Regions from separate parts of the Nonomuraea sp. NPDC003804 genome, predicted to be linked through region 2. Evidence: predicted binding sites of a transcription regulator. Region 2 holds the regulator's gene; each other region holds the start of a gene.
The links. The regulator HrcA, encoded in region 2, represses chaperone genes, less so after heat shock. The targets are predictions, from matches to a motif close to TTGGCACTCTCNNNNNGAGAGTGCCAA.
Positions count from the first base shown of each region.

Region 1: groES (co-chaperone GroES) is a predicted target of HrcA. The motif match lies at 1,055-1,081, and genes of this name have one in related genera.
Region 3: groL (chaperonin GroEL) is a predicted target of HrcA. The motif match lies at 1,248-1,274, and genes of this name have one in related genera.

Region 1 is NZ_JBEXMT010000003.1:330,083-332,345, reverse strand. It holds gene ABZX22_RS05835 (class I SAM-dependent methyltransferase) at 1-252, opposite strand, end outside; gene ABZX22_RS05830 (Uma2 family endonuclease) at 264-887, opposite strand; gene groES (co-chaperone GroES) at 1,168-1,482, shown strand; gene groL (chaperonin GroEL) at 1,633-2,263, shown strand, end outside.
Region 2 is NZ_JBEXMT010000004.1:91,234-93,496, forward strand. It holds gene dnaJ (molecular chaperone DnaJ) at 1-457, opposite strand, end outside; gene hrcA (heat-inducible transcriptional repressor HrcA) at 469-1,473, opposite strand; gene ABZX22_RS06660 (DUF3097 domain-containing protein) at 1,717-2,263, shown strand, end outside.
Region 3 is NZ_JBEXMT010000022.1:36,701-38,963, forward strand. It holds gene thrC (threonine synthase) at 1-30, shown strand, start outside; gene ABZX22_RS27975 (MoaD/ThiS family protein) at 79-354, shown strand; gene ABZX22_RS27980 (cold-shock protein) at 767-967, shown strand; gene groL (chaperonin GroEL) at 1,383-2,263, shown strand, end outside.

The DNA of each region.
Region 1 (2,263 bases), on a different contig from region 2:
GACCTCGCGGCGGGTGGCCTGCTCGACCCCGTGCGGAGTGAAGTACATCAGCGCCGCGTCGTCGCCGAACTTCGCCCTGCCCCGCTCCCGCAGCTTCGCCTGGGTGAGGGCGGCGGAGGTGAGGGCGGCGTCGTAGGTCCTGCGCAACCTGGTCGCGGCCACGACGGGGTCCCCGCTCGCCAGTTCGACGGCCTCGGCGAGGGCCTTCTGGCCGCGAGGTGTCAGGAGTGCGAGGAAGGCGTCGTGGTCCACGCCGTACGACGTTAGTGCAGGGCGTCGAGCGTGATGTCGATGGGGAAGGGGACGGAGACGGCGAGCCGGTCGCGGTGGATGCCGGTGGCGACGTAGGCGCCGACGACCTCGTCGAGCTCGTAGGTGTGGATGACGGGCTTGCTGTTCTCGTCCTTCACGATCCAGAAGTGCTCGATGCCGGCCGCGGCGTAGATGCCGGGCTTGACGTGGTTGTCACGATGCTCCGACTCCGGCGAGACCACCTCCACCACCAGGTGAACGTCTTTCGGCGCGAACGCCGTGCGGTTCAGGTCGGTGGTGGCGGTCGTGTCGACCACGAGCACATCGGGGCACGGTCGTTGGCGTGGAGCGATCTTGATGTCCATCTGGCTCCGCGCGGAGAGACCTTCAGGTGCCTGTGCGTCCAGGGCGATCCTGAGGCCGATGATGATGCTCTCGTGGAAGAGCTTCTGGGGGGACATGAGGACGAGCGCTCCATCGACGAGTTCAACGCGTTTGAAGAGGTCCAGCTCGCCATGGGGCCCGTCCTCGGGGAGCAGGTCCAGGTCGTCGGCCGTCCACCCGCCCTCCGGTGGCAACGGCCAGTTGGCGAGGACGTGGCGCACGTCATCCATCGTGCTGGTCACGTCACGCATCGTAGCGTCGTCGTCACCGCCGTTTCTGGTCGTCACGTGGTTCAGTGTTCCCCTTTTCGCGGCTCCGTGTCGTCCGGGAGGGGAGTTTTCCGGCGTCCGAGTATCGCTCTGAGCTGAGCAGAGCGGTTCGTGTTGACGGGCAAGGCCTGCTTGCATACTGTTTCGTGTTGGCACTCTCACCTTGAGAGTGCCAACGTGCGACGAGGCAGGTCTGACACCCGCGACGGCAGGCCCAGCTGGTCGCCTCTTCTAGATCATCCAAATCTGAAGGGGAGGTCCGATCGTGACGACCGCCACTAAGGTTCCCGTTAAGCCGCTCGGCGACCGCATTGTGGTCCAGCCGCTTGAGGCCGAGCAGACCACCGCTTCCGGCCTGGTCATCCCGGACACCGCCAAGGAGAAGCCGCAGGAGGGCAAGGTCCTCGCGGTGGGCCCGGGCAACTGGGACGAGGACGGCGAGAAGCGCATCCCGCTCGACGTCAGCGAGGGCGACATCGTCCTTTACAGCAAGTACGGCGGCACGGAGGTCAAGTACGGCGGCGAGGAGTACCTCGTGCTCTCCGCCCGTGACGTTCTCGCCATCATCGAGAAGTAAGCCGTGAGAAAGCCCCGGGCCCGCCTAGTGCCCGGGGCTTTCACCGCCAACGGACGTGCCTGATGGACCGCCATCTGCCCGACGCGTCGGCTGAGGCAGGCGACGGCGGCCCTCGTACGTCTCGGATGGGACGCTGAGAGGACTTTTCCCATGCCGAAGATCCTGGAGTTCGAAGAGGACGCGCGGCGCGCGCTTGAGCGCGGCGTCAACGCCCTCGCGGACGCAGTGAAGGTGACCCTGGGCCCGCGCGGCCGCAACGTGGTCATCGACAAGAAGTTCGGGGCGCCGACCATCACCAACGACGGCGTCACCATCGCTCGCGAGGTCGAGCTCGAGGCGCCGTACGAGAACCTCGGCGCCCAGCTCGCCAAGGAAGTGGCGACCAAGACCAACGACATCGCCGGTGACGGCACCACCACGGCGACCGTCCTCGCCCAGGCGATGGTCCGCGAGGGCCTGCGCAACGTGGCAGCGGGCGCTTCCCCGCTGTCGCTCAAGCGCGGCATCGACCAGGCCGCCAAGGCCGTCAGCGACAAGCTGCTGGCCTCCGCGCGCCCTGTCGAGGACAAGAAGGAGATCGCCAATGTCGCGACGATCTCCGCTCAGGACGCCAAGATCGGTGAGCTGATCGCCGAGGCGTTCGACAAGGTGGGCAAGGACGGTGTCATCACCGTCGAAGAGTCCAACGCCATGGGCATGGAGCTCGAGTTCACCGAGGGCCTGCAGTTCGACAAGGGCTACCTGTCGGCCTACATGGTCACCGACCCCGAGCGCATGGAAG
Region 2 (2,263 bases):
GAGCGGCGCCCGAACCGGAGCACACCTCGCACAGCACGGCCGTGTCGACGTTGAGCTCCCTGGTGGTGCCGAACGCCGACTCGCGCAGGTCGAGCTCGACCCTGATGGTCGCGTTGCGCCCTCTCCTGGCGCGCGAGCGGGGGCCTCGGGCGCCGCCCGCCGTGCCGAAGAAGGCGTCCATGATGTCGCTGAAGGGGAAGCCTGCGCCGAATCCGCCGGCTCCGGCACCCGCGCCCGCGCTCGCGAAGGGGTCGGCGCCCAGGTCGTACATCTGGCGCTTGTTGGGATCGGACAGGACCTCGTAGGCCTGCGTGATCTCCTTGAAGCGCTCCTGCGTCGCCGGATCGGGGTTCACATCGGGGTGCAGCTCGCGCGCCAGCCGACGATACGCCTTCTTGATCTCGTCCTGACTGGCGTCACGGCGCACCCCGAGGGTGCCGTAGTAGTCGTTTGCCACTTATCGACCTCTTATGATGCAGCCAGGATCTGGCTGACGTAGCGGGCCACCGCGCGTACAGCGCCCATCGTCACGGGGTAGTCCATCCGGGTGGGACCGAGCACGCCGAGGCGGGCCCCGGAACCGTACCCGGTGGCGACGAGGGAGGTGCCACGCAGTCCTGTGTAGGGGTTCTCCGAGCCGATCCTGACGGTGAGCGTGGTCGGCATGTCGGAAGTCTCGCCGAGCAGGCGCATGAGCACGACCTGCTCCTCCAGCGCCTCGAGCACGTCGCGCAGGCCCGTGGTGAAGTCGGCGCCCGCCAGGTTGGCCGCCCCGGCGAAGACGATCTTCTCGTCGTGGCGGTCGACCAGGGTCTCCAGCAGCACCGACAGGATCGTCGCCGCCGCCGGCCGGTCCTCGACCGGCAGCCGCTCGGGCAGGTCGGCTACCTGCTCGGGCACCTTGTTGAGCCCGCAGCCGTCGAGGCACGCGTTGAGCACCGCGCGCAGGTGCGCGACCCTCGACTCCTCGATCGGCTCGGGTAGCTCGATGACGCGCTGCTCGACCCGGCCGGTGTTCGTGATCAGCACGAACATCACCCGCCTGTCGCTCAGCGGGACCAGCTCCAGATGACGGACCGTCGACTGCGACAGCGTCGGGTACTGCACCACCGCCACCTGCCTGGTCAGCTGCGCCAGCAACCGAACCGTGCGGGTGACCACGTCGTCGAGGTCGACCGCACCGGCGAGGAACGTCTCGATCGCCCTGCGCTCGGCGGCCGAGAGCGGCTTGATCTGCGACAGCCTGTCCACGAAGAGCCGGTAGCCCTTGTCCGTCGGCACCCGTCCGGCGCTGGTGTGGGGCTGGGCGATGTAGCCCTGCTCCTCCAGCGCCGCCATGTCGTTCCTGACCGTGGCCGGGGAGACGTTCAGGTTGTGGCGCTCGGCCAGCGCCTTCGAGCCCACCGGTTCGTTGGTGGACACGTAGTCCTCGACAATGGCGCGGAGCACCGCAAGCTTCCGATCATCGAGCACGTGCTCACCTCCCTGCCTGTTGAGGAACGACAGGTCTAGCACTCTGTGTTCCCGAGTGCCAAGTGTACGGCTCTCGCCCACAAGGTGCGATGACACGCGGAGTCAAGCCGGCCGCAAGCCGTACGCCGACAATACTGTCCATGACCGACGTTCCACCGCCCCCCTGGCGGTACCCCGAAGAGGGGCCCTGGCGTCCTTCTCGTCGCGCGCCGCTGCCACACGACGATTTGCTACGGTCCCCCCATGTACGAGCGTGACGTCCTTGCGGGGAACTGGCGGCGCCCCGGCAAGGGGAAGATCCCGGTCGTGCCGGCCGAACGCGACCTGGTCGTGGAGGACGCCGACAGCGGGTTCTGCGGCGCGGTGGTGGCCTGCGACAAGGAGGCGGTCACGCTCGAGGACCGCTTCGGCAAGCGGCGGCTGTTCCCGCTGGCGCCCGCCGCGTTCCTGCTGGAAGGCAGGCCCGTGACCCTGGTACGGCCCGCCGCCGCCCCCGCCGGTCCCCGGCGCAGCGCCTCCGGCTCGATCGCCGTCGAGGGGCTGCGGGCCAGGGTCGCGCGGGAGAGCCGCATCTACGTCGAGGGCGTGCACGACGCCGCGCTCGTGGAGAAGATCTGGGGCCACGACCTGCGGGTCGAGGGCGTGGTCGTGGAGTACCTCGAGGGCGTGGACGACCTGCCCGCCATCGTGGCCGAGTTCGCGCCGGAACCGGGGCGCAGGCTCGGCGTGCTGGTCGACCACCTGGTTCCCGGCTCGAAGGAGAGCCGCATCGCCGCCCAGGTCACCTCCC
Region 3 (2,263 bases), on a different contig from region 2:
TCCCTCGACGCGTTCCGCGCGGCTGTCTGAGCTGTCTGTCTGGGCTGTCTGGGCTGTCTGAAAGGAAAGGTACTAGTCATGAGCGTTTCGGTGCGGATCCCCACCATTCTGCGCACATACACCGGCGGCAGCTCCGAGGTGAGCGGCGAGGGCGCCACCCTTCGCGAGGTGCTGCAGAAGCTCGACGCCGACTACCCGGGTATCGGCGCGCGCATTTTGGATGAATCGGGCAAGATTCGCCGTTTTGTCAACGTTTATGTCGGCGAAGAGGACGTCCGTTTTGTCGACGGCCTCGAGAGCGCCACTCCCGAGGGAGTGCAGATCTCCATCATCCCGGCCGTGGCCGGCGGCTGACCGTATTCCGGCTTCACGGACGCCCGCGAGGATTGCCTCGCGGGCGTTTTCGTAACTTTTGACCGTTTTCTGGGTGGTGTGGCGGCAATCGCGGGCCCTGCCTCGGGAGTGGCCCGGCGTGGCGGCGCGGACACCCTTCCGCGGCGGTGTCCTGGCCGAAAGTCGCAGGTTGTCCATGCCAGGTGAGAGGGTTTCTTCATCGGAAGATGGAATATTTGACTAACCTTTAGGCCACTACAAGAATGCCCGTCACGAACACCGAGAACGAGTTTGGCGATTGACTCTGTTGTTCTACGGCATGCCACAGGTATGGTCGAGGGCGATCGTCCGGCTGATTTCCCCATAAGTCGTGGCGATCGCGGATCTCGCGAGTGAATGGGCGGGGTCCGGAGCCCAGTAAGAGGAGTCGGAAGTGGCGCAGGGCACCGTCAAGTGGTTCAACGCGGACAAGGGCTACGGCTTCATCGCGGTAGACGGTGGTAAGGATGTATTCGTCCATTACTCAGCGATCTTGATGGACGGCTATCGGGCACTCGAGCAGGGCCAGCGGGTCGAGTTCGAGATAACCCAGGGTCAGAAGGGTCCCCAGGCGGAATCCGTCAGGACTGTCTGAACCAGAACCATCAAGGCACCGGCAGCTCACACGGCGGCGCAGTCCGTGCGGATCTGTCATGTCCTTTTCGTCGATCCGGGCAGGTCCGGTCCGCGTCAGCCGATCGGGCCTGCCCGTCGTACTCTGGAGCCATGGGGCAGGGGGCGGACGGCTCCGCGTGGCCGCGTGACGAAAGCGGCGATGATCGCGAAGCGTTCTCCGCGATGACCCGCGTGCGGGGTTGACCTGGGCGAAAGCGCGCCTCGCTTGCACTCGGCAGGGTAGAGTGCTAAACAGTTCGTTGGCACTCTGGTTATGAGAGTGCCAGACACTGGGATCGAGACGATGGGGTCCGCCGAATGGAGTCGGGCCCATGCCGTCGCGGGCGTCGGCTCGGTCCGCTGCAAGCCACCCTGCATCTGGGAGGTCTAGCCTTATGGCAGCCAAGATGATCGCGTTTGACGAGGACGCCCGGCGCGGTCTCGAGCGCGGTATGAACCAGCTCGCCGACGCCGTCAAGGTGACCCTCGGCCCCAAGGGCCGCAACGTCGTGCTGGAGAAGAAGTGGGGCGCTCCCACGATCACCAACGATGGTGTCTCCATCGCCAAGGAGATCGAGCTCGAGGACCCGTGGGAGAAGATCGGCGCCGAGCTGGTCAAGGAAGTCGCCAAGAAGACGGACGACGTCGCGGGTGACGGCACCACCACCGCCACCGTGCTCGCCCAGGCGCTGGTACGCGAGGGCCTGCGCAACGTCGCCGCCGGCGCCAACCCGATGTCCCTGAAGAAGGGCATCGAGGCCGCCGTCGAGCGCGTCAGCGAGGAGCTCTCCAAGCTGGCCAAGGACGTGGAGACCAAGGAGCAGATCGCCTCCACCGCCTCCATCTCCGCCGGCGACGCCGAGATCGGCAACCTCATCGCCGAGGCGATGGACAAGGTCGGCAAGGAAGGCGTCATCACCGTCGAGGAGAGCAACACCTTCGGCCTCGAGCTCGAGCTCACCGAGGGCATGCGCTTCGACAAGGGCTACGTCTCCGGTTACTTCGTGACCGACCCCGAGCGCATGGAGGCGGTCCTCGAGGACCCCTACATCCTCATCGTCAACTCCAAGGTCTCGGCCAACAAGGACCTGCTGCCGCTGCTCGACAAGGTCGTGCAGGCCGGCAAGCCGCTGCTGATCATCGCTGAGGACATCGAGGGCGAGGCCCTGGCCACCCTGGTCGTCAACAAGATCCGCGGCCTGTTCAAGTCGGTCGCCGTCAAGGCTCCCGGCTTCGGTGACCGCCGCAAGGCCATGCTGGGCGACATCGCCACCCT